DNA from 3 places in the Cytobacillus sp. QJM3NY_8 genome. Region 2 is predicted to be linked to each of the others. Evidence: riboswitches for the same ligand, from Rfam matches in the RefSeq annotation. Region 2 holds a riboswitch; each other region holds the start of a gene.
What was found. A riboswitch is a leader RNA that binds a small molecule or an ion and turns the genes downstream of it on or off. The one in region 2 is predicted to bind cyclic di-AMP.
Positions count from the first base shown of each region.

Region 1: linked by a shared signal. The riboswitch ahead of AC0VZ9_RS17465 (potassium channel family protein) and the one ahead of AC0VZ9_RS03585 (cation:dicarboxylate symporter family transporter) in region 2 are both predicted to bind cyclic di-AMP.
Region 3: linked by a shared signal. The riboswitch ahead of AC0VZ9_RS17500 (dicarboxylate/amino acid:cation symporter) and the one ahead of AC0VZ9_RS03585 (cation:dicarboxylate symporter family transporter) in region 2 are both predicted to bind cyclic di-AMP.

Region 1 covers NZ_CM149681.1:3,393,090-3,404,957, forward strand. Annotated here, with positions in the region: gene AC0VZ9_RS17420 (YhbD family protein) at 1-341, opposite strand, end outside; gene AC0VZ9_RS17425 (GNAT family N-acetyltransferase) at 541-1,299, opposite strand; gene AC0VZ9_RS17430 (tetratricopeptide repeat protein) at 1,728-2,219, opposite strand; gene AC0VZ9_RS17435 (YolD-like family protein) at 2,326-2,664, opposite strand; gene AC0VZ9_RS17440 (FUSC family protein) at 2,806-4,986, shown strand; gene AC0VZ9_RS17445 (DUF1450 domain-containing protein) at 5,119-5,388, opposite strand; gene AC0VZ9_RS17450 (2OG-Fe(II) oxygenase) at 5,425-6,276, opposite strand; gene AC0VZ9_RS17455 (MarR family winged helix-turn-helix transcriptional regulator) at 7,065-7,496, opposite strand; gene AC0VZ9_RS17460 (TrkH family potassium uptake protein) at 7,581-8,930, opposite strand; gene AC0VZ9_RS17465 (potassium channel family protein) at 8,995-9,651, opposite strand; cyclic di-AMP (ydaO/yuaA leader) riboswitch at 9,730-9,880, opposite strand; gene AC0VZ9_RS17470 (endonuclease) at 9,992-11,155, opposite strand; gene AC0VZ9_RS17475 (DinB family protein) at 11,323-11,847, opposite strand.
Region 2 covers NZ_CM149681.1:650,911-665,928, forward strand. Annotated here, with positions in the region: gene AC0VZ9_RS03505 (lysozyme inhibitor LprI family protein) at 1-155, shown strand, start outside; gene AC0VZ9_RS03510 (hypothetical protein) at 428-748, shown strand; gene AC0VZ9_RS03515 (DUF5316 family protein) at 1,072-1,368, shown strand; gene AC0VZ9_RS03520 (hypothetical protein) at 1,415-1,588, shown strand; gene AC0VZ9_RS03525 (hypothetical protein) at 1,654-1,872, shown strand; gene AC0VZ9_RS03530 (hypothetical protein) at 2,001-2,450, shown strand; gene AC0VZ9_RS03535 (sigma-70 family RNA polymerase sigma factor) at 2,695-3,249, shown strand; gene AC0VZ9_RS03540 (hypothetical protein) at 3,233-4,255, shown strand; gene AC0VZ9_RS03545 (VOC family protein) at 4,327-4,749, shown strand; gene AC0VZ9_RS03550 (GNAT family N-acetyltransferase) at 4,838-5,371, opposite strand; gene AC0VZ9_RS03555 (DUF421 domain-containing protein) at 5,628-6,353, shown strand; gene AC0VZ9_RS03560 (hypothetical protein) at 6,475-7,074, shown strand; gene AC0VZ9_RS03565 (hypothetical protein) at 7,383-7,595, shown strand; gene AC0VZ9_RS03570 (NAD(P)H-dependent flavin oxidoreductase) at 7,769-8,740, shown strand; gene AC0VZ9_RS03575 (dienelactone hydrolase family protein) at 8,882-9,511, shown strand; gene AC0VZ9_RS03580 (hypothetical protein) at 9,745-9,993, shown strand; cyclic di-AMP (ydaO/yuaA leader) riboswitch at 10,263-10,412, shown strand; gene AC0VZ9_RS03585 (cation:dicarboxylate symporter family transporter) at 10,541-11,803, shown strand; gene AC0VZ9_RS03590 (hypothetical protein) at 12,094-12,237, shown strand; gene AC0VZ9_RS03595 (DUF4256 domain-containing protein) at 12,404-12,964, shown strand; gene AC0VZ9_RS03600 (SDR family oxidoreductase) at 13,139-13,915, shown strand; gene AC0VZ9_RS03605 (hypothetical protein) at 14,461-14,883, opposite strand.
Region 3 covers NZ_CM149681.1:3,405,586-3,409,903, forward strand. Annotated here, with positions in the region: gene AC0VZ9_RS17480 (serine hydrolase domain-containing protein) at 1-435, opposite strand, end outside; gene AC0VZ9_RS17485 (GNAT family N-acetyltransferase) at 573-1,022, opposite strand; gene AC0VZ9_RS17490 (hypothetical protein) at 1,138-1,503, shown strand; gene AC0VZ9_RS17495 (hypothetical protein) at 1,908-2,093, shown strand; cyclic di-AMP (ydaO/yuaA leader) riboswitch at 2,228-2,373, shown strand; gene AC0VZ9_RS17500 (dicarboxylate/amino acid:cation symporter) at 2,526-3,749, shown strand; gene AC0VZ9_RS17505 (MerR family transcriptional regulator) at 3,926-4,297, shown strand.

The DNA of each region.
Region 1 (11,868 bases), 2.6 Mb from region 2:
TCGTTAAGCTCTTCCTGTGTCTCGAGAAAGATATTCATAACCGGTTCAGAAGCTATCCCTTTAGCAATCAGGCTTTCCTTTGTCAGCTTCAGATTTGAAGCATTCAAGGAAAACAAATCTGCCAGCTCATCCAGTGAAAGGCTATCCTTCATCTTTTGTATTTTATCGACCCGCTCCAGAATTTTCTCCTTTGGGAAAAATGTCTCCTGCCCTGTAAAAGTTGATTTTCTGACAAACCAATCCTCCGGTATCAGGCTTTTCCTTTTCCACCGATAAAGCTGCCCATAAGAAATTCCAGTTAAATCAAGGACTTCTTTTTTTGAAATTAATTCATCGCTCAATTCCAGGTCTCCTTTCCGATGGTATGATTGTAACATAACACTGTTACGTTAAGAATATTGTATTATTCATTTTTTCCCGAGGTTTTTCGACAAAATCCCGATTTTACACCATGAAATCAAACCAGGATGAACTCCCCTTTATAAAACAGTGTTCTATTTAAACAAAAAGACCTGGCTCTCTATAGAACCAGGCTTCTCTTCATTCGTATATTTTTAAAAGGTTATACTGCTTTCCAATATACTGATAATTTTGCCTGCGGTACATTTCCTTTGGAGTATCTTCACCATCTGCAACAAGGATGATGGTTTTATCCTTAAACTGATCCATTACCGATTTCTGCAGGCGCCTGCCGATGCCCTTTTTCTGAAAATCCTCATGGACCATCAATCCATCAATTTCAGCTGTGTATTCCTTGATAATTACATCTACTGATCCGGCAGCTTTCCCTTTATAATATGCAATGAACTGCTTAATCCTTTCATCGTTAAAATTCCTTAAATGCTGATCTTTCTTTTTCTCGGCATAATTAATCCCGTAAACCGAATCCTGCTCATGCTGAAATTCCAGATAATCATTCCATGTTTCATCCGTAACATTTTCGACTGTAATTTCTTCCTTTTCCTGAACTTCAGGAAAATCAGCTGGATGAATCGCAAATAGCTCTAAATAACCAACCGTAAAATCATCATCCTTCTCAAAGCTGGCCAGAAGTTCTCCGGTAAGCTCCTCGTCATCAGGAAAATAAAATCTTTCATGCTTTTGGCCATATTTTTGATGAAAAGTTCTTAAATATTGATGTGCCTCCTCAAACTCTTGAACAGAAGGCATTCTTTTAAAAGCAATAAAGTTGCTGTCATACTGAAGGAGCATGTCAGGGTTATGGTTGTGAATAAAAAGTTCATTTTCCAGTACTGTGTGTCCCGGTTTATGGATATTATTAAAAGTGATTTTTTCCATCGGCTTCTCCTAATATAGCAAACACTTTAGTTTTGCAAAAATTTATATTCTTTATCTGTAATAAGCACATCATGGCAGCGTATTAATTATTCTTTAATTCAAAGGGTACTGCTGTTATCATAAGCACACAGAAAATTCCGGCCATGTTGAGAAATAACCTTGGAAACCTTCTTTTCATACTCTTCCACTTATCAAATTGGAGGAAACTACGGTCATTTTCCGCTTTTGGCACCTGCAGATATATAAGAGACTGCATTTTGAAGATAGCAGTCTCTTTCATCGAATGGATAAAGGATACGGCCGCCGTCTGACCTTTTAAGATCATCTATTATAGCAATTAACCATATTCATTAAAATTACCTCTAATAAATCAGAGATGTTTGAATTATTCTCCGCCGTCATATCATGTATTTTGGGAAATCCTTTTTCTAATCTTTATCAAATATTTCATCAAGTTTGTCTGCATAAAAAGTGATTGCTTTTTTATATTGCAAAACTTCCGGGTCATCAGAAGTTTCGGCCACACACTTTAGGAGCATCTCCATTGCCTCGCTGTGCTGGCCTAAATTATGGAGCGTCATGGAATAAAACACCTGGATTGCACGATTAGCCGGAAACTGGGAGATTCCTTTCTCGAACACCATCTTTGATTTTTCATATTCCCCAAGAGTCCGGTATGTGCTCCCAAGACCCAAAATGGCACCTGGCAGATCAGATTCAGGCAGCCCAAGTTCGATCGCTTTTTCATAATGAGAAACAGCTTTCGATTCCTCCCCTAGAACGTCAAAACTCCAGGCACAATGATAATGAATCACTGGGTTTAAGGGATACTCTTCAGCCAATTTCACAAGCAGAAGGCTGGAATCTTTGTATTTCCCGAGATTGCGAAGTATAATCGCTTTTTCTAAGTCCGTGCTCATATGTACCTCCGATCACCGCTTTCTTTCTATTATATCTAAAAATTGCAAATAATGGGTATGGTAAAGCTTTAACTTTTCTGCAAAAATTAAATTATGTCTCGCTGCACTATTCTTTCACTTCAACCGAAGCTATTTCATCAAACATGACCTTCTCAAGAAACCCATCTTCCAATTCCAGATAAATTTTTCTGCCGATGCCGTCCAGCCTGTTTACCCTCCCTGTATATTCGTGGAATAATCCCTCCCGCCAGACTTTTACTATTAGAAAGAAGGCATATTCCATTGCATAGTGAATTTTGTTTTCATAGTCCTCCAATTCATATTCATCTATAAGCGGCTTGTCTTGTGCCATTTGTTCAGTTTCCAATTTTCTTAGCATCGCCCGGTGTTCCGGCATGAAGTGGGCTGGCTGCCATTTTATTTTCCCTCTGTCTTTTAGCGGCATAGTAAATCCCTCCATTCTTATTATAGAACATTTGTTCTGTTTTTAAACCTGTAAAGCACCAAATCTCAAGCTGGTTCATTTGGATAATAAAAGTACGAGTGGTAAAATAATCTTTAACTCTCTGAAAAGATTGGTGAAACAATGAAGCAGTTTCCTATAAAACACCGGTGGCTCGGACGTTTGCTGGCATCCGATCCCGGGCTTATCCGATTTCAAAAAGCAGGACGGGCCACTTTAAGTTTAATGGCTTCAGTCTTTACGACTTTGTTCATCATGCAATTGGCTGGTGCTGATGCCGCTCTCACTCCGGCGATAGTGTCCGGAATGGCAGGCATGCTTGGCATCATGATTGTCATGGATGACTCCAAAAAAGGTAAAATGCTCACAACTGGCCTGCTTGGACTTTCAGCCATGGCAGGGGTATCGATCGGTTCCCTATTGGCGGAAAGCACGGTCTTTATCGATATTGCAATGGTTCTGTTAATCTTCTTAAGCTTTTATTTGACCCGCTTTGGAGTGCGGTATTTTTCTCTATGCATGATTGCATTCATGACACTTTATTTCGCGTCTATTTTAAAACTATCAGGCAGTCAGCTTCCATCCTTCTACTTCGGCATTTGGATTGGGATCGCGTATGCTTTCCTGTTCAATTTCATCCTTTTTCAGGACACCGCGAAAAACCTGAAAAGAAGCATTCGCTCCTTTCATTTCCAAAGTAATTTTACGTTCAATCTCTTAATTGAGGGGATGCAAGCCAAGGAAATGACTCCTCAGCAGCGGGAGGAATTGGGAAGAAACGTGCTGAAGCTCAGGGATTATGCTGTCATGGTTTCGGAGTATATAAATGATGAAGATGTTCAAAAATTATGGCCTGGGCTGACCTCTACTCAGCTGAGGTTATATATTTTTGATGCAGGTATGCTGATTGAAACACTGACAGACTCAATTAGAAGCTTAAAAAAAGCAAATGCCCTTGAAATTGATGAGCTGAGAAAACTCCTGGTTTGGGTAACCCGTTCTCTTCGCGATGCTGAAGTTCTTGCCCAACAATATGAAGAACAAAATCTGCGTGAAGCAGAGCTTGCTGTACAGGCCCTCCGCCTGCTTATTATTGATTTGTTCAGCCGGGAAGACAAACCTGCAGGATGGCTGTTTCTGATCAGGCGGATCGAGTCCATTGCGAACCATGTCATCGAGGGCGGCATAACCATACAGCAGGCACTTCATAAAATGAAAGACAATGAGATTAAATTATCTGAAGAGGCAGCTGAAGGCGAAAGTGAAGATGAACCATCTGAAGAAGATAAGGGCATCAAACCTTCCACCAAAAAAGCTTTTCAGGCATTGACTGCTGCAATCATTTCCATCATTGCCGGCCAGATTCTTTCGCCTGACCAGCCTTATTGGGTTCTTTTAACAGCTTTTATTGTTTTGCTCGGTACCGAATCGATCGGGCGCATTTATACGAAAGGTTTTCAGCGGTCGGTTGGAACAATTATTGGAGCAGTAATTGGATTTACACTTGCAAGAGTGGTCAGCGGCCATTCCGTCCTGGAAATAACGCTGATTTTTGCAGCGGTTTTTTTCGCCTTTTATTTGTTTGAGGTCTCCTATACGTTAATGAGCATGTTTATAACGATGCTGGTTGCTTTTATGTATGACCTTTTACTTGGAGGAATTACATTTTCCCTTATCAGTGCAAGGGTAATCGATACAATTGCCGGTGCCGGCATTGCATTCGGAGTTTCCTTATTTATTTTCCCAAAGAAAACGAAGGAAAAAGTGGCGGATACCTTAAATGACTACTTACAAGAACTGAAACCGTATGTCACTGAGTATGTGAGAAGCTTCCGGGAAGATGTGAACGTTAAGGAGCTTTCAGGCAAAGGCTTCTTATTGGATCAAAAACTTAAAACCATAAACGTTGAAGCACAATCTCTGATAAAAAAACCCGGATCCCCGCGCCATGCTGACGTTAACAGATGGATTACACTATTTTCAGCCATCAACTATTATGCAAGACACCTTGTGGCTTCCTCCTACCGAAAAGGATTCGACTATCCCGATGAGCTGGTCGATGTTTTCATAAGGATTGAAGAAAAGCTTGAATTAAATATTGAGACATTAATGGATTTGATTAAAGATAGCGGAGACGGCATGCTTGTGTATAGTCTTGAAAATGAAAGGGAACAAATTGAACGATTGGCACCAGCAAGGCAGCAATCCCAGCGTGATTTGATTCATCACCTTTATTTCGTCTGGAGAATCAATAAAGCGATTATGGAATTGGCAGAAGATCTTGGTGCAGGGAAGGAGCAATAATCCTCCTTCTCTTTTATATGAATAGGGAGATGCTATTTCAGGATCAATACTAGATTAATTTGCACATTCACATTCTCAATGTACATCAAAAAAAAGAGTATGAAAAAAGGAATCGGATTGCTCCGATTCCTTTTATTTCTTTACTTCTTCTTTCAATTTTATCAATAATTCATCCGAATTCTCCGCTGCAATCAGCTTCCCGTCCACCAGGGCATAAGGTGATTGCCTGCATTCTTTGCATCTGCTCTGGCATTCGTATTCTTTATAGTTAATATTCTTCTGGCTCAGAAATTGATTAAATGCAGCCAAACTCTCTTCTTTTAAAAATTCATCCAGATTCCGCTGACAAAATTCAATCGAAGCCGTTTTTTGCTTTGAGAATAGTTTGTTGATGAGTTTCACCTGATCAAACTTCCTTCTGATTATTCTTTAAAAACTCTAATGGCAATATATATTGCTTTCCCTAATCCATTTGGTAGCAGCCCATTTTTCTCCCTTTCTTACAGGCACACTGCTATGGACTGACAATCGGTCCAGCTGACCCTGAGCATTGCCATAATGGAAGTAAATGGCCGCTCCCTTTTTGGGAACAAATGAAAGTCCAGCTTTAGAAAAGACCGTTTCACCGCCATCCTCCACATCATTCAAATAGATGAGGAACGTTCCAACCCTCTGTCCGCCTTTGCTGGCATCCGCCATGTGGGGGGGAAAGAAATCAAAGTGAGGCTTATATTCTTCACCCAATCCATAGTTTAAGATCTGAAGGCCTTCACCATTTTCTGCAGGATAACCGGTCAATTCAGCAATCCTCGTTTCGATTCTTTCGACCAGTTCATTTTCTTTAAGCCGGAAAGCCATGCTCTTGCTTGTCCTTCCTGAACCCGCCCGTTCTTCTCCAGAACCCCTATCCACCACCAGGGATGGCTGCAGCCGGCTCCTTGAAAGACTGATAAGCTCATCACATTCTTCTGAGCTGAGCACCTGATCCAAATGGAGCACAAATGGCTTTTCATTTCTGGAAAGCACTTTTACGTCCTTATCACTCGTATGAAGGATATTCCCCTTCCTGCCTATTTCGGGGACTTCATAAGTATATCGAATCTGCTGCCCTTCTGTCGTCTTAATTGCTTCATTTCCAACAATTTTAAATAAAGTCTCATATGCAAACCGGTTATCGAAACCCTTCTTAATCAAAGCGTTCGCAAGCGCAATCGGACTCACATCACTTTTTAGCGCACCCACAATCCAATCCTTTAGTTCATCTGATATCTGCATAATCTTCGTCATCATCTTCCCCCTGTATGACTCAATGAAAACATCCGTTAGCCAGATATAGAAATATATGTATTTTATTATACTATTATTAATGAATGAACTGAATCGATTTACCTGGTAACTCAGATAGTTCAAATTTGCATCATATAAACTGATTCTCTTTAGAGTGCCGTTTTAAATTCTTATAGATTCATGGCAACAGTTTTCTCGGCGCTGCTCCCATTTTCGGCTTCATGACTGCCTCATGGCGACCGTTTTCTTACCGCTCTCTCTTTTTCGGCTTCATGACTGCCTCATGGCGATCGTTTTCTTCTCGCTCCACGACTTTTCGGCTTCATGAAGCTTTCATGGCGACTGTTTTCTTCTCGCTTCACGACTTTTCGGCTTCATGGAGCCTTCATGGCGACTGTTTTCTCAGCGCTGATCACTTTTTCGGCTTCATGACTGCCTCATGGCAACGATTTTCTTATCGCTTCACGACTTTTCGGCTTCATGGAGCCTTCATGGTGACTGTTTTCTTAGCGCTGCCCCCATTTTCGGCTTCATGACTGCCTCATGGCGACCGTTTTCTTACCGCTGCTCTCTTTTTCGGCTTCATGACTGCCTCATGGCGATCGTTTTCTTCTCGCTCCACGACTTTTCGGCTTCATGAAGCTTTCATGGCGACTGTTTTCTTCTCGCTTCACGACTTTTCGGCTTCATGGAGCCTTCATGGCGACTGTTTTCTCAGCGCTGTTCTCATTTTGGGCTTCATGACCTTCACAAAAAAACAGGATAGAAGCATCCCACTCTATCCTGCACCGCTAATTACCCTCCATATTTCTTCTCATTTTCATTAAAACATCGTCAACAATTCTCAGCTCTTCCTTCGTAATACCCGATGTGACGATTGAGTGAAACTCCTCTGTGATGGGATATACATGTTCACTGAGATTTTTGCCGTTTTCGGTTAGATAAACATTCAGAGATCTGCTGTCCTCTTTATTCATGCTTTTTTTGATAAAGCCTTTCTTTTCAAGACTGCTCAGCATTCTGGCAATGTTAGATTTATCTTTATCCAGCCGCCTGGCGATTTCATTTTGGCTTAATCCGTCTTCTTCCCAGAGAAGCATTAGAATCAGGTTCTGCTCCGGGGCAATATTTAAGTGGGCTAATTTAGTCTTAATATAGCTTGTTAAGGTCAGGTCTATTTGATGGATCTTAATGCTTATATAGTCATTAAATCTGGTTTTCATTTAAAATCCCCTATCCTATTTATGGTGGAAAATTTTATTGAAACTAAATTATTCTGTCCTATACACCAGATAACTTTCCTTCACTTATCCAATCATGATTTTCTCTTCTGCAAATTTATATTTGGCCTTTCCTTTTCTTCGGGCAAGTGCAAAAGCGATTGTGATTGGCCCTACTCTTCCTGCAAACATCATAAATGCAATTACCCCTTTTCCTGTTGCACTTAATTCAGGTGTGAGCCCCATCGACATGCCTACCGTGCCAAAAGCGGATATCACCTCGAATAAAAGGACGTTCAATGGAGCATTTTCTGTTATGGATAAAATAAATAAGATAAAGAAGATGAATCCTATTGAATAGACGGTTATTGTAAAAGCTCTGACAATAAGATCCTTTGGAATTCGCCTTCCCATAAGGCTCACTTCATCTTCTTCCTTTATCAGCGCTCTGACTGCAAGAAAAATCAAGACAAAGGTAGTGACTTTAATGCCGCCGGCGGTACCTCCTGATCCCCCTCCAATGAACATGAGCAGCATTGTTACCAGCTGCGAACCTAAAGTTAATTCGCCAGTATTCAAAGAATTAAATCCAGCCGTTCTCGGGACCACACCATGAAAAAAAGCCCCCAATAGTTTATCTTTTAAAGGCAAATTGGCAAGTGTCCCAGGATTATCATATTCAAGCGCAAAGATAAATACTGTTCCGAGAATGTTAAGGATCAGCGTCATCAGGAGGACCAATTTTGTATGCAAAGAGAGCTTTTTCAAACTCTTGTTTCTTTTTACATCAAGTACAACGATATAGCCGATACCTCCGATTATTAACAGGAAGCTGAGTGTCATGATGACAGTAAAATCACCAGCATATTCAGTAACGCTCCTGAATTGGCCCATTATATCGAATCCGGCATTATTAAAGGCAGAAACCGAATGGAAAATGCCATAATACAATGAGCGGGGGAAGCCAAAATCGGACGACCAGCGAATGGCCAATATCAATGCACCGATCATTTCAGCGATTAATGTAAAGCCGACAACGAATTTAACCAGCCTGACCATCCCTTCAATCGAAAGCTGATTTAAAGATTCCTGGATCATCAGCCTTCCTTTCAAACCAATGTTCTTTCCAAGCATGATAGCAATGAGAACCCCAAATGTCATAAATCCAAGGCCGCCAATTTGTATGAGGACCATCAGTACAATCTGGCCAAAAACAGTAAATGTGGTTTGGGTATCCACTACCACGAGACCTGTTACACATACAGCAGAAGTCGCCTCAAAAAGTGCATCGATAAACGATAAATGATGTCTGTCTTTCGTAGCAAAAGGCAGCATCAGCAGCAGTGTGCCTACACCAATTAAGATTAAGAAACCGACCGAAAGCATTTGTGCCGGATTCATTTTTATCCAGTTATAGGAACGTCCCATTCTCCTCATTCTTTTATGCTCCTTATACATATAGGGCTAACCCCTTGTATTGGTATTTTTTTATCGGCAAGGCTTATACTCCATGCCTCTCAAATCTGCCAATCCCTTTATTGTGTCCCATTACAATCAGGACGTCGCCCTTTAAAATAACCTCTTCAGCTGACGGAGTAACGATTATTTCCTTCCCGCGCTGAATCCCCACAATATTACAGCCATACTTAGCCCTAATATTCAATTCAGAAAGGGATTTTCCGGCAATTTTATCTGTAGCCACAATCTCAACCATACTGTAATCTTCAGACAGCTCAATATAATCAATCATTTTTTCCGAAACAATATGGTGGGCAATCCGCTTAGCCATATCCCGCTCCGGGTGGATAACACGATCAACGCCAATTTTTTCGAGCACCCTGGCATGATACTCATTATGTGCCTTTGCCCACACCTTTGGAATCCCCATTTCTTTTAATAACAAGGATGTCAATATACTGGACTCAATGTTTTCACCAAATGAAACAAATGCATGATCGATATTTTTTATCCCTGATTGCTTTATGGCAGCTTCATCAATGCCATTGATTTGAACTGCATATGTCACAAACTGTGCGTATTGATTTACTTTCTCCTGGTCTACATCAATTGCGAGCACTTCCACTCCCAATTCATGAAATTCCTTTACGAGACTTCCGCCAAAGCGGCCTAAACCAAATACTGCATACTGTTTTTTCATTGAAGAAATTCCCTTCTTTTTGAAAATGAACACAAAAAAACCACTCTTAAAAAAAGAATGGCCAATGGTTTCCATCAACCCTTCCCTCGATTCGGCTTACGGAGTTAGCTGTCGGATTAGGGATTGAGAGTATCCCTTCTTAGCCTTAATATGCTAAGATTCACCCCAAGATAAACCAGGTTTATCAAAATTGGTTCCCCCGCTCATAATGATTCAGCAAAAAGGTTACTATGAAATTAATAAATATAAATTACTCCCATGGAAATCTCTTGTCAATCTTTTTTTCAAAGTAAGTAAAATAAAAAGCACTTCCCAGTAACGGAAAGTGCTTTCCTGAAGATTATTCCCAAATTGCTGATGCCCACTCGGGATGATCTATAAATGGATTGCGGTTATGCTGGTAATCAGAATAGATGATTTCGTTTCTTCTCCGCTCGTTATCGTCTACCGGATCTTCCTTATGCCACTCAAGCAGGACAGACATTTTGCCATGATAAGGAGCAGAGCCATTATTGACCTGATTGTTTAGCTCCAGATCCACTTCTCCGCTGTCTCCTTCATAACGGACAGCCATATAAAAAAGCATCCTCGCAACATCGCCTTTTACTGTATCCCTGGGTTCCCAGGAATCTGAATCATAGTAGTTTCCCAGTGCCTCTGAATGCTGGGTGCCCCCATCGTCAAAGTCAAGATTCCCTCTCGAGCTATTTACTGAAGCATCTGTTGGCCGCAAATGATGCAAGTCTGTTCCCGGACCCATAGCTGTTCCAAAGTCCCCGTGAGATTTTGCCCAAACATGCTCCCTGTTCCAATCATTGACGCCAGAACCATTGGTGAATTTCCCCTGAGAGCGGCCAGTATACAAAAGAATGACGTTATTGGGATTGGCAGGATCTTCATCTGTCTCGCGCAGTGCTTCCCATACATTCGAATAGGAAATTTCCGTGTGATCATCAATGATAGTATGGAGGGCTGTTTTTAAAGCCTCCCCTGTTTTTCCGCTTGCAGCATCATAATATCCTCCTGGTTCAGGGCCGGGGTTGGCTGTTCCATCACCAGCTTGTTCGAAGGCCGTCCCATCTTTTAGCCCGGGATGAGAAAAATAGGCGGTAAGCGTTCCGGTTACCTTAATTTTTTCTCCAATCAAAGATGGATTGGATTTTAAGCCGAAAGCAGAGCGAAACGTGGAAGGAATTTGAACATAAAGCATCTTAGCTGTGCTGGTCTCTGATGGACTATCCGCCAGGGCCAAAGCATAGTCATTTGGAAACTGGCTTGAAATAACCGTATTTGCCGCAGTCGGCTGTCCAACCACATAGCCTTGAACAGTTTTGGAAGAGTTGTTTTGAGTATTGATTCCCTGTGAAACGGAATAAGGTGATGTCCAGGAGCCATCCCCGGCAGCTGCCCTAGTTATAGAATTTTGAATGGGCTGCATCACGATCAGAATGACAGTAACCAGAATAAAAGTTAACAGCAGGCCTTTTTTCTTACGATTCAGCATTCATTCGCCTCCATATTTTTTTGAATGGACTTAAATAATCAGAAAAGTCACAATTCCACACAAGTATAAATGAACACCTTCGGCCATATCATGAGGTTTTGGTCCCAAAAGTTTACTTTTCACACAGAATTTACAAACTTAACTTTGATGCAATTTTTTTAAAGTGCTTACTTTTTTAAAATGCCCAGATACTCAATCCAAGGACCAACATCAGTTCTGTATCTATTTGCCAATACTCGAGAAATCTGTGAAATATGCGTAAGGTCATGCACAGCCCAAGTGGAAATCAATTCCCTGACTCTGACTGGTCCAAATGCTGGATGAAGCCCTGTCTTTTCGAAATGAATTTCCAGATCAGTTATACCCCTAAGCATGGCCAAATTTTTCATTCTAAGGGTCTTAAAGACTTCAAGCTTTTCTTCAAGTGATAGACTCTCTGACACATTTAAATGAGCAAAGCGGTCAAATGGGGGGAAGGGCTTGCTTTCCCCTTCCTGCAGAATAAATTTCAGCCGTGGAATCCAATTTTTCTCCTCGCCATCAATCAAATGATCAACCACTTCGGCAGCATTCCACGTGCCTTCCCCTTCATTGCCATTAAGCCATTCCGAAGATAGACCGCTTAGTAATGCATCCAGCGTATGGGGTGTACGTTCAAGAATCTCAATAGCTTCTCTTAAATTAAAATTCATATAACCGCTCCTTTATAAACA
Region 2 (15,018 bases):
AACAGCGGATCTGGATCCAACAAAGAGATGAAGCTGCGAAAAAGTCTTCTCTGAAATACAAAGGCGGTTCGATGGAGCCATTGGAATATGTGGCTACACAAGCAAGTCTTACAAGAGAAAGGTGTTATTTGTTGGTTGCAAAGTATATGAAGTAATTTTTGGCACTAACGAGCAGGTTGCCTCCATCTCCTTTGTACTTATTTTAAACGAGTGAAAGAGTTGCAGATCCAGTAGGGATAGCACCTCCTTTTTCTTCTTCGGCCAGACGGGGCAGATTTGTATTTGGTCATTAAATAATAAATATGTTTAATAGATAATTACACAAGCAAAGATAATAAATTTGAATAAAGATATAGTAATCTATCAAGAAAGGAGTGGATTATGTTGAGTTCATCTTGGCATTCTGAAGGAAGAACAATTTATCATAGTGGTTATAGCTATAATCAGAATGACTACTATCATCATGATGGATATATGCAGGACCAGTATGATCATCATGGTTACTATTATGATCGATGTAGACAGGATAAGTGCAAACCCCATGATTGCCATTATGATTGCAGAAATAAACAGAACAGATGCAATCATCATGCTTGCCATCATGATTGTGGATGCAGATATGACAAGTGTAAACATCATACTTGCCATCATGATTGCTGCTGCAAAAAGAAAGAATGTTTCGAGAAGCACTGCAAAACCATTTGCCAGCATAAGCATAATGAAAAATGCAAAAATGGCTACCGAATAGTTTGGCGTAAAGAAGAAAAATGCTGTAACGATGGACGCAAAATTGTTTGGCATAAGGAGAAAATACCATGCAAAGATGACTGTCGCGTAGTATGCTGGAATAAGCCAATAAAATGTTGAACAAACATCGTCTAGGTGTGTGTTGACATAAACTTGATCAAATGTGGTCAAGTTTTTTTTCAGAGGGAGCCGAAGCGGGCATGTTACATATGTTTTATCATTTGCAACTGTCTATATTGTCCTTGGCAAAAAAGACTGAATAAAATTAAAATTGAAACAATTAAAGACTTCAACCGTATATAGTTAGGAAAAAGGAGGTTTGGTTTGAAGTATCTAATTATCGGAATGGTTTTGTCAATAACTGGTGTTTTACTATCATTTGGTTTTGGGGAATTAAGTAAGGCTTACTTAGTGACAGGAGCAATTGGCTTATTTTTTATGGCCATGTCTGTTCTTATGTCAGGTTCAATACCTGGCCCCCACCGAATAAGGGCAGGCCTAGAAGCACCTGATTCTCCAGACGAAAGACAGAAACGAAAAAGAACAAGCATCGGCTCCGTTTTAATTGGTCTGCCAAATATTATGACTGCGCTGCTTCTTTATCTTTTCTTAGCTAAATAAGTGTATATCAATAAAGGCGGCCTTTCTAACAAGGGGGATTGATTCCATGTGGTGGTTAGTGATTTTTATTGTTGGAATTATACTATTTGCTTTATTTATTGATTGGAAACGCAAGAAAAACAATAATAATCCTCATATCCCAATCAATCCTAATGCAAAACCAGGAGAGAGCTCAAATTATTTGATGGGAGAAAATAAAGACTCAGGAGGATTTCAATAATTTTATGAACTCGTGATTCCTTGCTTCCAGGTAACTGTAATTGAAAAAGTATGGAGAAAATAATAGTGAAAACAGGGATATATTCATTTATTGTCTCCTTTTTCTTATTAGTGGCCTTTATGAAGCGGATAGAAAGCACAACTGATGTTGATGGTATGACTTCAAGTGTTATAACACCTTTTCCTGAGTTCTTTTTTACTATTTTCCGATATTCTGTAATCACTTCAATCATTGCAGTTCTCATTGCAATTGCTTATTTGGCTTCAATGAAGAAAAATGAGTAGCAAACGAAAGCTGCCAATCCAGGTGGCTTTTTCTTTTTGAATAAACAGGGCAGTGAGCTAAAGAAGGAATTGAAAATAATATGACGAACCTTTCTTATATTTATGAATTTGTCTTAAAGGAGGCAAATATGGAGTGGGTTGAAATAAAAGGAAATGATGATATCAAAGGACTTCTAGAGTTATTTGGTTATTTCCACGATAGCTGTTTGAAAGAGCTGATGATGTGGACTGACAGTTATGTAGATCATAACCGGTCAATGAGTGTTGGACTAGGGCTTGATACCAAAATGCAAATGCTTTTTCATAGACAATTTAATAATCCGTCGGCAATAGAAATATTGTTTGAACAAGTAACACATTTTCAACTTAAACCAAGTCCGGAAAATTATGATTCAATCATCTATGATGCCACCCTAATACTGAAAGACGGTACCTTATATTGGGCAGACACTTCTGATTGGACACCTAATGACTATAATGGAGAAGTTACTTGGATTTCAGCTAAAAAGGTTAAATGGCGGGATGCAAGTGATTGGATTGGTAAGGTGAGAAGATACAAATCAGTCATTAAAGAATAGTCCTCCATGTTATTCGGCCTTGTTAATCAAAAAGGTTTTATCATATGGAAATTTGGCGGAAGAATGAAAGGAAGTTATTAGATGAGGACGGGAAAAATACGGGCAATTGTTATTATAGACAGGAACGAAACCGGCACTTATCCGCAAAAGGGTAAGGGCCCTTTTTCTAAAAGATATGGAAAAAATGAAACCTATATCTAACTCATTCGTCTTAGCATTAAAGTGAAAATGGGGTGGGAAGTGTGTGAGAAAGGTCAGGGATGAAGGCCCATTAGAAAATCGTGATGCTTGGCTGGAGTTTATTATGGATGAGTATGGTGAACGGCTCACAAAGCTGGCTTATAACTATGTGAAGGACTGGAAGCTGGCGGAAGATATTGTTCAGGATGTATTCATCGCGTGCTACAGAAATTATGACAAAATCGATGAAGTGATCTCCTTTAAATCATGGATTTATCGATTGGCTATTAATAAATCAAAGGATGTCTTGAAGAGTTATGCGTTTCGAAAAGTGTTGATGAATTCAAGCATGTTTGCTCTTTTTTCATCTAAGGAAATGTCGCCGGAAAAAGATCTGCTGAAGCGCAGCGAGGAAGAATTTCTTTCCTTGTGTGTATTGTCTTTGCCTGTGAAGTACCGGGAAGTCGTTACGCTTTATTACTATGAAGAATGCTCAATTGAAGAGATCCAAGGAATATTAGGCGTGAACCACAATACGATCAAAACAAGATTGAGCAGAGGCAGGATGAAGCTGAAAAAAATGATGGAGAGGTGGGGATATAATGGAGAGCAAGCTTAAGCAGCTGCGGAGGGCGATGGACTCGACGACTCACAAAGGTGGCCACTTTACGGAATTTCAAAAAATGAATATTAGAAAAGCAGTCCATACAGATAGAATAGTGAAGCCAGCCAAACCCAATAAATTCGTTATATTCACTATTTCCACTTTTGCCATCTGGCTCTTGGCCTTCTTCGTTTCAACCGAGTTTTTTGTCAGGAACGATCCCGAAAAGATAAATGGAGGCATGAATAATGAATGGGAAATACGGCATGAATATAAGGTGAATCAAAATATAAAATTTAGCATATTACCCGATCCTAATCTGAAAGCAGGAACGCCTTATGGCTATATTTTTAGTTTCGCAGAGCCTTTTGATACTTATAAAGGAAAAGAACTTTCCATTTCTGCCCTTCATAAAGAAACTGGTGAAAGAATACAAGTTTTGCCTCATCAAGAAATAACAGAACCATCATCCGGCTACCCAAGTTTGCAGCGTTTTACAACCACATTTACAGTTCCTTACGAAGGCTTGTGGAAGTATGAAGTGTACCTGGATGGCAAAGCCTATGGGGATGTAGTTGTCAGTGTGGCTGAAAAAGCAAAAGACGCCCCTATTACTTTCCCAGAGGACATACCAGATTTTGTTCAAGAGAGCGATTTTGACACTATTGATTGGGAGAGAAAAGCTGTGGAGTTCGGTGACAGGGGCATTATCGGAAATGAAAACAAGTCCGGTGTGATAGGCGCTGGCATGCCAAGTCTAAACGGCCAAAAGTGGATGTGGCATCTTTGGGGAGTTGAAGATGCAGATCTGACGATTGTTGGATTTCATAAAGAATCGCAAACTGTCCATCAAATTTTAACGAATGGAATGGGATGGACCATCCATGCTTACGGTCCAAACAACGGGGCAGATGCGCATACACCATCATCTGTTAAAATTCCTAAAAAGGGAGAATGGGCCATTTTGCTTTATGTGGATGGGGAGTTATTCGATCAATTGATTTACGATATAAAGGAATGATTATGCTTTATGATCTTTTCTACGCAAAGATTTGAAAGTTTTATTTTATACGAGTTTATTGGAGGTCTTATATGAAACCGCGGATTTCAGTTATTACATTAGGTGTAGATGATCTAGAAAGGTCCTTACATTTCTATGAAAAGGGTCTTGGACTTCCAACACAGGGGATAGTAGGGAGAGAATTCGAGCATGGTGCTGTGGCGTTTTTTGATTTGCAATCAGGGTTAAAACTGGCACTTTGGAAACGTAAAGATATTGCTCATGATACAAGCATGAACCAGACAGCGATTAGCCCAACTGAATTTACGATTGGGCATAATGTTGGGAGTAAAGAAGAGGTAGATACGGTAATGAAACAGGCTGAGAGTGCAGGGGCTGTTATTGCGGTTCAAGCTCACGACACCTTTTGGGGTGGATATTCTGGATACTTCCAAGACCCAGATGGACATTTGTGGGAAGTAGTTTGGAATCCTGCTTGGGAACTTACAGAATAAGTCCATTGCAATGTCTTTATCAACAAATAGGTACAAGAGCTGAAGATCCAGTATGTGGATCGGCTGCTCTTTTTTTCATCCAGGCCTCTTATTCTGAAAAAGCTTTTGAATAATGGACAACACCGGCAGCTTTTTCAAGAGCATTCTCCGTCAATTCCAGAGCCATGAACACTTCGTCAGGAACTTCAAACGGGGCCTGGATATTCCAAAGGCTGGCTGGCTTAAAGCCGAACTTTGGATAGTAATCTTTATGACCTAGAACGATTACGGATTGAAATCCGCCCTCTTTTGCCTTGTTAAGTGCAGAACGAATCAATTGACTGCCGATGCCTTTTCCTTGATAACCGGGAGCAACCGAAACGGGGGCAAGTGCCAGAGAATCTGCAGCCTTCTCGCCATCAGCTATGGTGATTTTTGATAAAAGTATGTGACCCACAACCTCCTTAGCCTGAGTTAAAGCTACTAAAGAAAGCTCCGGAATAAAAGCATCTGAATTTCTAATCCTTTTAACAAGGAAATGTTCTGTCTTGTCGCTGTATTCTTCATTTAAAAAAGCTTCTCTGATCATTTCTTCCGTCGAATGATAGTCTGCAGGGAATTCCTGCCGAATTAAAATATCCATTTATAATCTCCCGTTCTTATTTATATAGTTCGATATAAATGGCACTTTCTCATGCATGCAGCCATGAAGAACGTGTTACTCCTCTAGCTCTAAACATAAGTTCAACAAACAAAAAACCTCCAATTTGGGATGATTTCATTTTATAAAGTTATGCTGCAGTGGTCAACTTCCTTTCGAATGCGCCTATCTGCCGTATAATCTCCACCTGAGACCGAAAAGATAAGAACAACCAACCAACCAACGGGAGGAGTAAAATATGGGAGAATTTTTTTATCATTGTCTTCTTATTTTAGGAAGAATTATTACCATTCTGCCTCTATTTCTTTTTATTACTCTTTATATGGGGAGACGTTCGATTGGGGAGCTTCCAATCTTCGACTACCTGGTGATTCTTACACTGGGTGCAGTGGCTGGGGCGGATATAGCAGATCCGTCTATCAGGCATCTGGAAACAGGCTTTGCCATTATTGCCATAGGCGTCTTTCAGCGAATCATTGGGAAAGTAAAAATATCGAACAGAAAGATTGGAAAAATGATTACTTTCGAACCGGTGATTGTAATTAATAAGGGTAAATTGCTTCGTGCCAATTTAAAGCGGACTAATTATTCAATCGACAACATTCTTCAAATGCTGAGGGAGAAAAATATTTTCGATGTCCAAAATGTAGAATTGGGAGTACTGGAAGGGAGCGGTATGCTAAGTGTTCAATTGAAACCTTCAATGATGCCTGTTACCCTGGGAGATTTAAAAATTACTGAACACTCCGATCAAATTGCCTTTCCAGTAGTCGTTGAAGGAGAAGTTTACACCACGGTCCTTAATCAGTTGGGCTTGGATAGAGCCTGGCTTGAACGGGAATTGGCCAGAATGGGCGTCTCTATGTTCGGGGATATATTTTTTGCCTCCATCAACTCTAAGAAAGAGCTTCATATTTCCATGAAAAATGAACAAGCAGAATCCATACCACCTTTGAATCATTAACTATCCATCTTGGAAAACCTGTTTCAGCACACCGTGAAAAGTCAGGGAACCTCCTATAAAGGAAATATTTTCTTTTGTATTGAATATGTAAGGGAGTGAGCTTAATAAAGAGGTGACTTCGGTGCTTTTTCATTATCATTTTTGGACTCCGCATGTAGAAGAGACAGAGAGGTTTTATACAAATAATGGATTTCGGATATATCAGCGTATCGGAAAATACCAGGGGGATTTCCAGAACTTTGATCCTCCATTGGTATGGGATGACTTTCGGGAAAAAGATATCCTTTTTCGGATAATTGAAGCAAGAAAAGGGTGCATAAATGTCACTTTTGGATATGGAAAGAAGAGTATATTTGACCATATAGGCTTTTGGGTAAATGAAAAAGAACAAGAGTTTATATGTCAAAATGCAGTTAATTTGAATTGGAATGTTGATAGGGGGGAACGAAGAACGTTTATTACAACCCCTTATTCTTTTAGGATCGAACTTCAGACAAACAAAGATTTAGTAGATTCGGTGACTGATAACATAAAAATAGGGGAATTAAGATTAGAAATAATGAAAAAAGGGTTAGAAGGTGACCTTTCCATTTTGTTTGGGAAGCCTGTCAATTCTATTAAGTCAATAATTGGTGAGACAGTTACAATCAGGGAAGCTGTTATAAAGGATTTCTCATCAAACCCATTAGTGGATCCTAATGGTGTAAGGATTTTGAATTAGTTTTTGGATTAACTGTGTAAGAGGGAGAATTTATGAGATTCCATTGGTTTCTAGTGTTATTTTGCACCTGGGTTATAGTATCTTTTCTATTTCCCGAACCAAGCTGGTGGTCTATCTTCTCATCGGATCGTTCAACGCACGCCCTTTTAATAGAGCAATTTTCTATAGTTAAAGTATTTTTCATTATTACTTTCTTAGGATTAGCTTACCTATTGCATTTTATATTTCAAAAACGCAGGTAAAAGCTTTTCATGCGAGTAAGTGCTGATAAAAAGAATACTTGATGATTTAATATAGGGGGAAACACGATGGGCAGAACAGTTACTTTCTCATTTAGCAGTGCCCGGTATGAGGGGGCTAAGGCGACAGAGACATTCACTTTTGAGAAATTAGGCCTTGAAGCGAGTCTGGATGATATGGCCTTGGAAAAAGAATTAGACGAAATCTTTCATGCTTGGGTTTGGGATAAACTCAATATTTCTTATAGTATAGTAACTGCAAAAGAAAAAGATAGGTTGTGATGATTTCTGGTATATCAGTTATACGATAAAAAGAATTAAGCCCCCATCTTTGTTCTTTCTTGAACTTTGTGTGACGATCGCTAAATTACCACCTGATTTTAGTATCAGGTATTATATTTATCACTATTCAATTAACCCCATTCACACAATAATGGAGAAGAAATAATTCGACGATGAAATGGGGTATTCTTTTGAGATTTCCGCAATTAAGAATTGGTCATATGAAGCCTGAATTTCCAATCATGCAAGGTGGTATGGGCGTAGGTATTTCTTTAAGTGGTCTGTCGTCAGCTGTTGCGAATGCCGGGGGGATTGGAACTATTTCTGGAACAGGAATTAGCATCGAAGATTTAAGATTGCATATAAGAAAGGCTAAGGCATCTATCAAGGGTGAGGGCTATATTGGGGTGAATGTTCTTTTTGCCATGAATGATTTTGCTGAAAAAATGAAAACAGCTATTGAGGAAAAGGTTGATTTCATTATTTCAGGTGCTGGAATATCAAGAGATATGTACAGCTGGGGCAGAGAATCTGGTATACCGGTCATCTCGATTGTGTCATCTGCAAGGCTCGCCAAAATGTCAGAACGGCTTGGTGCTTCTGCCGTTGTTGTAGAGGGCAATGAAGCGGGAGGACATTTAGGGACCAAAAGACCACTATTCAATATTTTACAGGAAGTCGTGGAAGCAGTTAAGATTCCTGTCATTGCTGCTGGAGGAATCATGACAGGAAGAGATATCGCTCATGCCATTCGTATCGGTGCCTCGGGTGTTCAGATGGGAACAAGATTTGTTGCAAGCCGCGAATGTGATGCACCATTATCTTTTAAAGAAAAGTACGTCCGGGCCAAACAGGAAGATATCGTCATGGTGAAAACCACCGTAGGGCTGGAAGGCCGTGCCATTAAGAACCACTTTACAGAGCAGATAGCTGACAATAAAAAGGTGAAAATAAAGAACTGTATCGATTGCCTGAAAAACTGCTCTTATCGCTTTTGTACAATGGATTCCTTGATAACTTCCATGGATGGGGACTGCGAGAATGGCCTTGTATTTGCGGGGGCAAGAGTCCATGAAATTAAAGAAATCCTGCCTGTTCAGACGATCATCAATAACCTTAAAGCTGAATATGAAGCTTTTGTTTAATTTCATAATGGTGCATTTTTAAAGTCTAGCTGCCGTATAGGCGGCTTTTCTGATTAATAGGGGTGTTAGATGTGAAGGAATAAAACATTTAAATATAGAATAATTTTTCTTATGGAATAAGGTGTAAAAATGGATCGGTGAATGGGAGAAGAAATATGGAGAAAAAGGGTCATAATCATGATAAGACAGAGTAATTCTAATTCTTTAATCCTCGTAATCCACGAAATCTATGGAATTAATCAACATATAAAGAGTTTTTGCGAATTATTATCAAAGCAGGGTTTTGATGTGACATGCCCCCATTTATTAGAGCGAGAGATACCTTTTGAATATTCTCATGAGGAAGCCGCTTATCGCCATTTTATGGAATATGCAGGTTTCGACAGAGCTGCCCAAAAAATAAAAGATCTATTATTGGATGTTAAAGATGAATACGAAAAAATATATATCATTGGATTTAGTATAGGTGCAACTGTTGCCTGGCTGTGCAGTGAGGGAGATTGTGTTGATGGTATAGTGGGATACTACGGCTCAAGGATCAGGGACTATTTAGAGTTAACACCCCAGTGTCCCATAATGCTATTCTTTCCACAAGAAGAGCAGTCTTTTAATGTTGATGAGTTACTATTAGCTTTAGAAAAAAAGAAAATTAAAGTACATAAATTTAAAGGGAAACATGGATTCAGTGATCCATATTCCTCCAGATATGATGCAGAATCAGAACAAGAAGCATTTAGCAAAGCCATGGATTTTTTATTGCATATTGATTGAGGTATTATTATGAAGCTAACCGTGAGTGTTATCACCTTGAATTTTAATAAAAGTTTACAAGCCCGTTCAATTTTCTTAATACAAGGATGCTAATTTAGATTTAGCGGGGATAGCATGTGTGGCTATCATTGTATTTGGCGCAGGCGGAGCCAAATGCCTTTTTTGTTTTGCTTATATTCAATTTATAAAATTTACTTTCTATTATTTAGCCTCTATAAAGGATCAAGTGGGAAATGTCCATTATTTTGAGGAGAAAGATCTTAACATCCATTCTTAGCAGTGTGTTATTTGCACTGATTTTTTCAGTGCCAACAGTCTTTGATATGAATGCATTTGTTAATTTATATTATTTAAATCTTATGTTTGTCGCTGCCTATGGAGTAATCACTTCGATGTTCAGTGATTGGTTGAGCAAGAAGATTTTCATTGCAAACACTAATCGTGAAATTGCCTCCTTTTTATTCTATTTGGTTCAGTATTAAAAGAACTTAGTCTTGTTTCTGCTGTCTCTTTTTTCATCATTGACCGTGTACTGACAAAAGCAGAAATAAGGTGGTGGTCAGTAAATACAGCATTATCCGTGATAGTCCTTATATTTATTATTGCTATTAATATTGATTTCCCATAACAAGTCCTAGAGCTGAAAATTCATTGAATTTCAGCTTTTTTTGGTGTGTTAAAGAGGCCATTTAGTTTACTGCCGGGAAAACTTAACTATTTACAAAAAATATCTTGAAATAATATAATGATATAGTGATTTATGCTTAATCTTATTTTAAGAACGGGGGACCCATTATTTACAGCGGAGTTTCCGCTTGGGGTGAATCCTACTATGGAAGGGCTTACTGTTTCCGCAGTCCTAACCCGAAAGCTAACCTCGTCAGCGTTTAAGGAAACATAAGAGAATATGAAATATTGTGAATTGACAAAACCAGCATTTTTGTCGATTTTCTTTTTTATCAGGATCTCATCTTTGTTTCCCTTGCCTGCGCAGCACGTATAAAACTAAACAAGAAGGTAGGGTAATTGATGAAAAAAATCAAATTAAGTTTAGCCACTCAAATTTTCATCGGTCTTATTTTAGGAATCGCTATTGGCGGTATTTTCTATGGAAGTGAAACGGCGCAAAGTGTGCTGCAGCCCTTTGGCGATCTTTTTATCCGCTTAATTAAAATGATTGTTGTTCCTATTGTACTATCAACAATTATTGTTGCCATTGCTGGTGTGGGTGATTTAAAAGCCGTCGGGAAGCTTGGCGGTAAATCATTGACTTACTTTATTGGCATGACTTTGGTTGCTATTGTGGTGGGCCTCATTGCAGGTAATGTTATTCAGCCTGGTGCCGGCCTGAATATGGACAGCCTGCAGCAAAGTGACATTTCGAGCTATGTTGAAACCAATAAAGAGCAGGAAGGCAAGTCGATAGCAGATACATTTTTGCATATCGTACCTACTAATCCTGTACAAGCCATGGTTGAAGGCGATATGCTGGCGATTATCTTCTTTGCTGTTGTATTTGGCCTTGGAATTGCAGCAATTGGGGAAAAGGGAAAACCAGTACTGAGATTTTTCGAAGGCACGGCAAAGGCTATGTTCTATGTGACAAACCTATTTATGAAGTATGCACCAATCGGAGTATTTGCCTTAATTGGTGTAACGATTTCCAAGTATGGTTTTGCCTCATTAATTCCATTGGGCAAGCTGGCGCTTACTGTATATGGAGCCATGATCTTCTTTGTTCTTGTTGTATTGGGGATAATGGCCAAAGTTGTCGGGTTCAGCATCTTTAAATTATTGAAGATGATTAAAGAAGAATTGATTTTGGCATTCTCAACTGCAAGTTCTGAAACAGTGCTTCCGAGAATCATGGACAAAATGGAGAAAGCGGGAAGCCCGAAACATATTTCGTCATTCGTTATTCCGACAGGTTATTCTTTTAACCTGGATGGATCCGTTTTATACCAGGCAATTGCCTCTTTATTTATTGCACAGATGTTTGGCATAGAATTAAGCGTAGGACAGCAAATTACGTTAATGTTAGTACTGATGGTGACATCCAAAGGAATGGCGGGCGTGCCAGGCGTATCCTTTGTCGTGCTGCTGGCTACTTTCAGCACAATTGGATTGCCTGCAGAAGGCCTTGCCTTTATTGCCGGCATCGACCGTATCCTTGATATGGGCCGAACAGCTGTTAACGTGGTGGGGAACTCACTTGCGGCTATTGTTATTGCCAAGTGGGAAGGGCAATTTAACCCTCCAGCAGAAGAAAGATTTGAGCAACAAGCTTCATAATAGATTGGAAAACACTAACAAATGGCAGCATATTTGTTAGTGTTTTTTTTGTATCTTTGTGTTATTCCATAAAGAGAGGATGATGGAGCAGGTTCGGACAGAGAAGCGGGAAACCAACGTGAAGGAGTCCGAAGGTGGAGCAGGCTCGGACAGAAAGGGGAGAAATCAACGTGAGCGAGTCCGAAGGTGGAGGAGGTTCGGACAGAAAGGGAAGAAATCAACGTGAGCGAGTCCGAAGGTGAAGGAGGCTCGGACAGAGAAGCGGGAAACCAACGTGAAGGAGTCCGAAGGTGGAGGAGGTTCGGACAGAAAGGGGAGAAATCAACGTGAGCGAGTCAGAAGGTGAAGGAGGTTCGGACAGAGAAGCGGGAAACCAACGTGAAGGAGTCCGAAGGTGGAGCAGGTTCGGACAGAAAGGGGAGAAATCAACGTGAGTGAGTCCGAAGGTGGAGGAGGTTCGGACAGAAAAGGGAGAAATCAACGTGAGCGAGTCCGAAGGTGGCTTATGAAAAGTTAATGCTGTTCCACTTTTATCAAATAGCCCTTAAGGGTCATAATTATATTATAATAGAGTAAAAACTAGGAGGAGTTAACTTGACAATGGGAAATATGGAGCTGTCACCAGAACAGCGTGAAGAACTGCTGGAAACTCTGAAAGCGCGTTTTGAGAAAAACATGCACCGTCATGAAGGTGTGGAGTGGGCTGATGTACAAGCTAAGCTCGAGGCTAATCCTGAAAAATTGTGGTCACTCAATGAAATGGAAGCAACTGAAGGCGAACCGGATGTTGTACGCCATGATCAAGAGACCGGCGAATACATATTTTATGATTGTTCAGCTGAAAGTCCAAAAGGCAGGAGAAGTGTTTGTTACGATCGTGAAGCGCTGGAGGCACGGAAGAAACACAAGCCGGAAAACAGTGCTATGGATATGGCAGCTGCCATGGGCATTGAGCTTTTAACCGAAGAGCAATACCGGGAGCTTCAGGAGCTTGAACATGTCGATAAGAAAACCTCTAGCTGGGTGCAAACGCCTGAGAATATCAGAAAACTTGGCGGGGCGATCTTTTGTGACCGGCGCTACGACACTGTTTTTGTGTATCACAATGGAGCCGATTCGTACTATGGTGCAAGGGGTTTCCGGGGCTCGCTGAGGGTTTAGATTCATTGCAGAAATTTGGGGGCCTGACTTCCTGAAGACTACAGTTTAATGAACAGGTTTTGTATTTCGCTGCCATTACGGCGGCTTTTTCTTTATATAAAAACTGGCAGTTTAGTTGAATATAGCACCAAATATCTGAATAATACAATATAAAGGAAACCCATTAGAATGGGAGTGTTGTACTTGAAAATACTGGTCACCGGTTCCACAGGCCAACTAGGTTCAGCTTTACTTAATCAACTAAAGGAGTCTGGTTATAAAGTAAAATTAACTTCTAGAAGAAAACCTGATGGAATTGAAGATTTCAAGTGGATTTATAGCGATTTATCGTCAGGTGAAGGGTTAGAAGAAGCAGTAAAAGATGCAGATGTCATCCTTCACGCAGCAACAAGTCCAATGAAGAATTCAAAAAGTGTTGAGGTTTCAGGCTTTAAGGAGCTATTAAAAAAAGCACAGCACGTAAAACATTTTATTTATCCGTCAATTGTTGGGATTGATGAAATACCATTTAACTATTATAAGCTAAAATTAGAAGCAGAAGAATTGCTGAAAAACAGCTCTATCTCTCATACAATTGTACGCGCAACTCAGTTCCACCATTTTATTGATCATTTATTCCTATCCAAATCCTTTCTTAAAAGATATTTTGTCCCGGATAAATTTAAGTGCCAAAGTGTAGATGCGGGTGAATTCGCTGAGCATCTAATAGGTTTAGTGGATAAAGAACCACAAGGAAGAGCGGAGGATTTTGGCGGACCAGATGTAATGACATTAAGAGAAATGGCTGAACTGAAAATCAAACTAAATAATGAACCAAATAAAGTTTTAAGCTTATCTCTAACTGGAAAACTATATAAATCTTTCTGTGATGGGAAAAATACCAATCCTGCTCGAAAAATGGGAAAAATCACTTTCGGTGAATATCTAAGTGAAAAGATAAAGGGGCAGTAGTGCGCTCTTAATGATTGAGGCGTTGATCCAGGAGGGGATTAACGCTATTTTTTTGGAACTGCCTTAATATACAGGTTAATAAGGATCCAGATTAAAAAATACATAATAGAGGTAATAACCTATGATTTATTTTAGATTTTGTTTTTATCAATTCTTTTTATTTTCCACACTCTTTGTTATTAACATCAACTTTGATAAATATATCAGTAAACCATTTACTCGTGTTGATTTAATCGCCATATGTATAAGTTTGCCTATCCTGTTTATTCTTTTTACCGCTGTAAGTAAGTTATATAGACGATTCGAGGTTATTAAATTACGAAATAAAATATTCATTTCAATACCTGTTTTTATCATATCAGTCCTATTTGCAGGGTTTCTGGGACAACTGTTCTTCTAGATGGATTTTTAACATCGAAATCATTTATTTTTAAATAAAATAGACGAATTATTAATTTTGTTAAAGAGAGCTATTTCTGCGACCTGCTTTTTTTAACTAAATAGGCAGATTTGTTGAAAATGTTACAAAGACCGATAAGGGGTTGTTAAAGAGAAAAATCTAATGTTTTTAGTAACGGATCAATTTTTGAGTCAAAGGTGAAAAAGTAAGATTTATTTTCATCATCAAATAAGAGTAAATATGGCTTTTCGTTTTTTGGAATGATAATGATCATTTCATCAATCAAAGCATATATCCATTTGTTTTCTACTCGATGAGACGGCTCTAAGGGGATTTTAATCATGTAGCCTTTGTCTGGAATTGGTTTTAACTTTTTAACAACATTATCAATTTCTTTAATTATTTTTTCAGCTTCGAATTGTATCTTAGGATTTGTTGGGACTGTCTTTGTTATCTCATTTTTTTCAATATCAAGAAGTTCAATATTCGGCCTGGTTTGTGCATTTACTACGATTAGATTCATTAGCAAAAATATGTGAATGAATGAAAGCAATATTTTATGAACCACAAAGTTCACCTCGTTTGTTATTATCACCATCGATTATTAAGTTATGTATGAGCTTGTTGTGCTAATGAAATCTTGGCTGAAGGAGCCAGCTTTTTCTTGATTTAGCTAACGGGTGTGGATTCCTATTCTATAATA
Region 3 (4,318 bases), 2.5 Mb from region 2:
CTGGAACATAGGAAGAAAATCTCTCAGATGATTTAATAGATACATTGGCCTTTCTTTCCACAGCTCCTCAAAATCATCCATAATTGACTCATCAAAATAGTCGGGCACTCCGGATGTATGGGTTAACAGGTGATGAATGGTAATTGTCTCATCAAATAAGGGAAAAACATCCTCCAATACATCATTAAGTCTTGTTTCGAATGATATGAATCCATTCTCGGCCAATTGACAAATGCCAACCGCCGTAAAAATCTTACACCCGGAGGCGATGCCAAACCTGGTACCCGGATTATTTGGGGTTTCATTTGCTCGATCAGCATCCCCCTCTGCTAATTGAAGGATCAATTCCTCCTTTTCTTTAACAAGTACGACACCGGAAAAACCAACATTTTTAATTACAGAACTTAACCTTTTATCATAATCCCTAATTAACATGAGTACTCCCCTTTAAGTAATATTCCAATGACCTAAAGCAATTGCGGGACAGTAATAGCAGTCTCTATAAAAGCATATAACGGATTTTAGAGAGGGTGATTCCTCCAAATGAAAGAGTCGCTTAATCTTTTAGTATTTTATAAATATTTTTCAAAAGCAGTAATAGTCAGTGATTCATTTATTTCTATTTTCTTCAGCTCTTTAAAACTATTCTTTAAATAAAAAGCGACAGCAGGGGTATTCTTAGAGCCTGTTGTGACAATCATTTTTTCATTCATCGGCCTCAGTTCAATGAAGTTCAGCAGCTTTTGTGCAATTCCCTTTCTAAAATGTTCAGGATGCACAATCAGTCTATGAATATCTAAAACATTATTTTCCTCTTTAAAAGAAATCACACCGCATAATTTTTCACCTATAAAATACCCAAGGAAGGTTTCTCCGGTTATTCGCAAGTCATCAGCCGTATCCTTCAAAGGCGGTAAATCAGGACATCCAATGATTTCAGCCTCAATTTTATACGCAGGAAGCTGGACACTTAGAACTTGCACAGCAGCTTTTCGATCTTTAATATCAATTTCCCTAATCATTATGGTCCCTCTTTTTATATTAGTTTTAAAATAAACTTCTCTATCAAGGATAAATTCCCTCCTTTTTGGACGAATGAAGACCTTCCAATTTAAAATTTAACTAGGGGTGAATAGGATGAATTTAAAATATGAAGTGATAACAGAAGAGAAAATCAGACTTTGCCGGGATTTATGCAATAAGCTGATGGCTTTTCAGAAATCTAAGGCACATATAACACCTGAGCGTTTTGACAGCATGAATTTTGAAACTAGAATGATTCCATCCGTAAAATCAGCTTTACATAATTATATTGAGATCGTTAAGGACGATGAAGAAATCGTGGGCTATGTCTATTCCAATGTTTCTCCTAAGGAAGCCTGCTCCAATGATTTCGCCTTTTTTTTTGATCTGACTTCAGTCGGGAAAAGCCATGTTGGCTGCTTATCTCAATTCTTTATAAAAATGCTACAGACCATATGGAATTGGATCAGTTCTTTTTAACATGCCGATGGAATGGTTAATCCAATTTAAAGATGTGGAAGATTATTTTATCTATGTATCAAATAGGAATACAGAGGCTCTTGAATTTTATACTCTCAAAGGGGTTACTGTTAGTCATGAGATTCTCGACGGCTTTATTACAGTTCCCACGCAGATAAGAAAGGCCATTCCCCCTGGAACAGACAACAGGCAAAACTTTCCCAGTAATCAATAAGCTGCCGGACCAATTGGATAAATGCAGAAGCGACAATAATTCAGCGGATATCTTACCTGAATTTTTTCAGGCATATTATCATCAGCAATACCCCCAAAGCCAATATACTCATAATCCAAAAAAATAATGGTGGACATTGTCATAAATCTTGTTATAATTCTAAAAGAAATTACTTTGAAAAGGGTGCTTTATGGGAAATACATGCAGATATGTTGTAAGTGCCACTGGGAAAAACGGCGAGACTTATTATACGCAATGCAAGGACAAAGAAGAGTTAAAAGAGTGGCTGGCCGAACATGAAGACAAGCTGAATAAGAAGGAATTGAAAGTGAAAGACAAAAAAAGACATCCTCTTTTAAGCTGGCTTAACTTCTAATCTTATTGCTAAAAAACCAAATTGACCTTTCCTATTAAATTACTATTTGAATTATAGTAACCTTAGTAAACCTAGATAAGAAAATCGTATGATTTACAACTTTTATGATTATTGTTAATATATTAAAAAAACATTAATAATTTTCGCTTAATCTTAATTGAGCGGGGGAACCAACTGTACTTTTTTAATAAAAGTACCTGGGGTGAATCCTTTTATAGGTAGGGTACTCTCAAGACCCGAACCCGACAGCTAACCTCGTAAGCGTGTTGAGAGGGAACACTGCATAAATGCACAGTGGTTATTACCTCTGTGTTTTTTTGTTGCCTTTTTTAGTTAGGTTTATGTTTTTTGGGGGTATTATAGGAAAGGCAAAATATTTTTTGTGTCCATTTTACATTTTTTTACATCTTTTATTTCATTGGAGGAACGTGTATGAAATTATCTACTAAAATTATTCTTGCTTTGATCGCGGGGGGAATCACAGGGCTGTTGATTAATTTATTTGCACCTGGCATTTTCCCCGAGCTTGACAAGTTTTTGTTTACTCCGCTGGGAAAAATCTTTTTAAATCTCATCAATATGCTGGTTGTTCCGATCGTCTTCTTTTCCATCACTCTTGGAACAGCAGGCCTCGGTGATCCTAAGAAGTTGGGAAGAATTGGGATTAAGACAATCTCCTACTTCCTGGTTACCACCAGCATTGCAATCGTCATAGGTCTTGCTTTGGCAGCTGTTTTCCAGCCAGGAAACGTTGGTGAATTTGACGTCACAAACGTGGAGTACGAATCGAAGGAAGCTCCTCCTGTCTCAGAGACACTATTAAATATTATTCCAACCAATCCGGTAAAAGCCTTCACGGAAGGCAATATGCTTCAGATTATCACTTTTTCTATTTTTGTCGGATTTGCATTAACCATGCTCGGCAATAAAACAAAAGGCATATTAAACCTTATTGAACAAGGCAATAACATGATGATGTACCTTGTTAACCTGGTTATGAGATTTGCTCCTTATGGAACATTTGGACTTATCGTTTCTGCTGTAGGAAGTCAGGGTCTAAGTGCCATTAAAGCTATGGGACTTTATATGATCGTAGTTCTTCTTGCGTTATTTATACATGCGATTTTAACCTATGGAGGTTCAATTGCTTTACTCGCAAAGAAAAACCCGCTATGGTTCTTTAAAGGCTTTGCGCCGGCCATGGGTGTTGCTTTCAGTACATCAAGCAGTAATGCGACTCTGCCGATTTCCATGAATACGGCCCAAAAAAATCTGAAAGTTCCTGAATCAATCAGCAGCTTTGTTCAGCCTCTCGGTGCAACCATCAACATGGATGGAACAGCCATCATGCAGGGAGTTGCAACTATTTTCATTGCCCAAGTATATAATGTTGATTTAACATTGACACAGCTAATCACGGTTGTCCTTACTGCCGTTCTTGCCAGCGTTGGTACAGCTGGTGTGCCTGGTGTCGGTTTGATTATGCTAGCGATGGTTCTTAACTCTGTCAATCTTCCTGTTGAAGGTATCGCATTAATCATTGGGATTGACCGTCTGCTTGATATGACGAGAACAGCAGTTAATATTACAGGTGATGCTGCATGTGCAGTAATTGTAGCGGAAACAGAAGCAAAGAAAGAGGCCGTTAAAGCCTGAATGCAAAATAGCACCGGTTATCTGGTGTTATTTTTTGTGGAAATTTCCTCCTCCCTGCTTGTTTCATTATTCAAATTCATTGATTTTCTATTATTTTTTAGTATAATTAGATTCATAACCATCACGTAACAGTTTGGAGGAATCCTCATGGGGCTGAGAAGTTAAGAATAGGAGAATTGGCTGAAAAAGCAAAGGTTACTAAGAGAACGATTGATTACTATACTTCACTCGGACTGCTAAAAGCAGAACGTTCCCCTTCAAATTATCGCTATTATGATTATTCCGCCATCGAACGTATTGCTTTTATCGAAAAATGTAAAGCGGATGGTTTGTCGCTGGAGGAAATAAAGAAAAAAGTTATCGGCCGATTTTCTGAAGAGGTAGATGTTCTTGAACTAAGGCTCAAAATTCAGGATCTGGAGGAAGATGTGACAAAAGCACTTTCACAGCTTAAAAAATCTGATCCCGAAAAATACGAATATGTCAAAAAGAATATTTCACATGAAAGCTTATCATTAATTCAAACATTGCTTTTATTGCTCAACTGATATCCTGTGCCAAAACGTTTT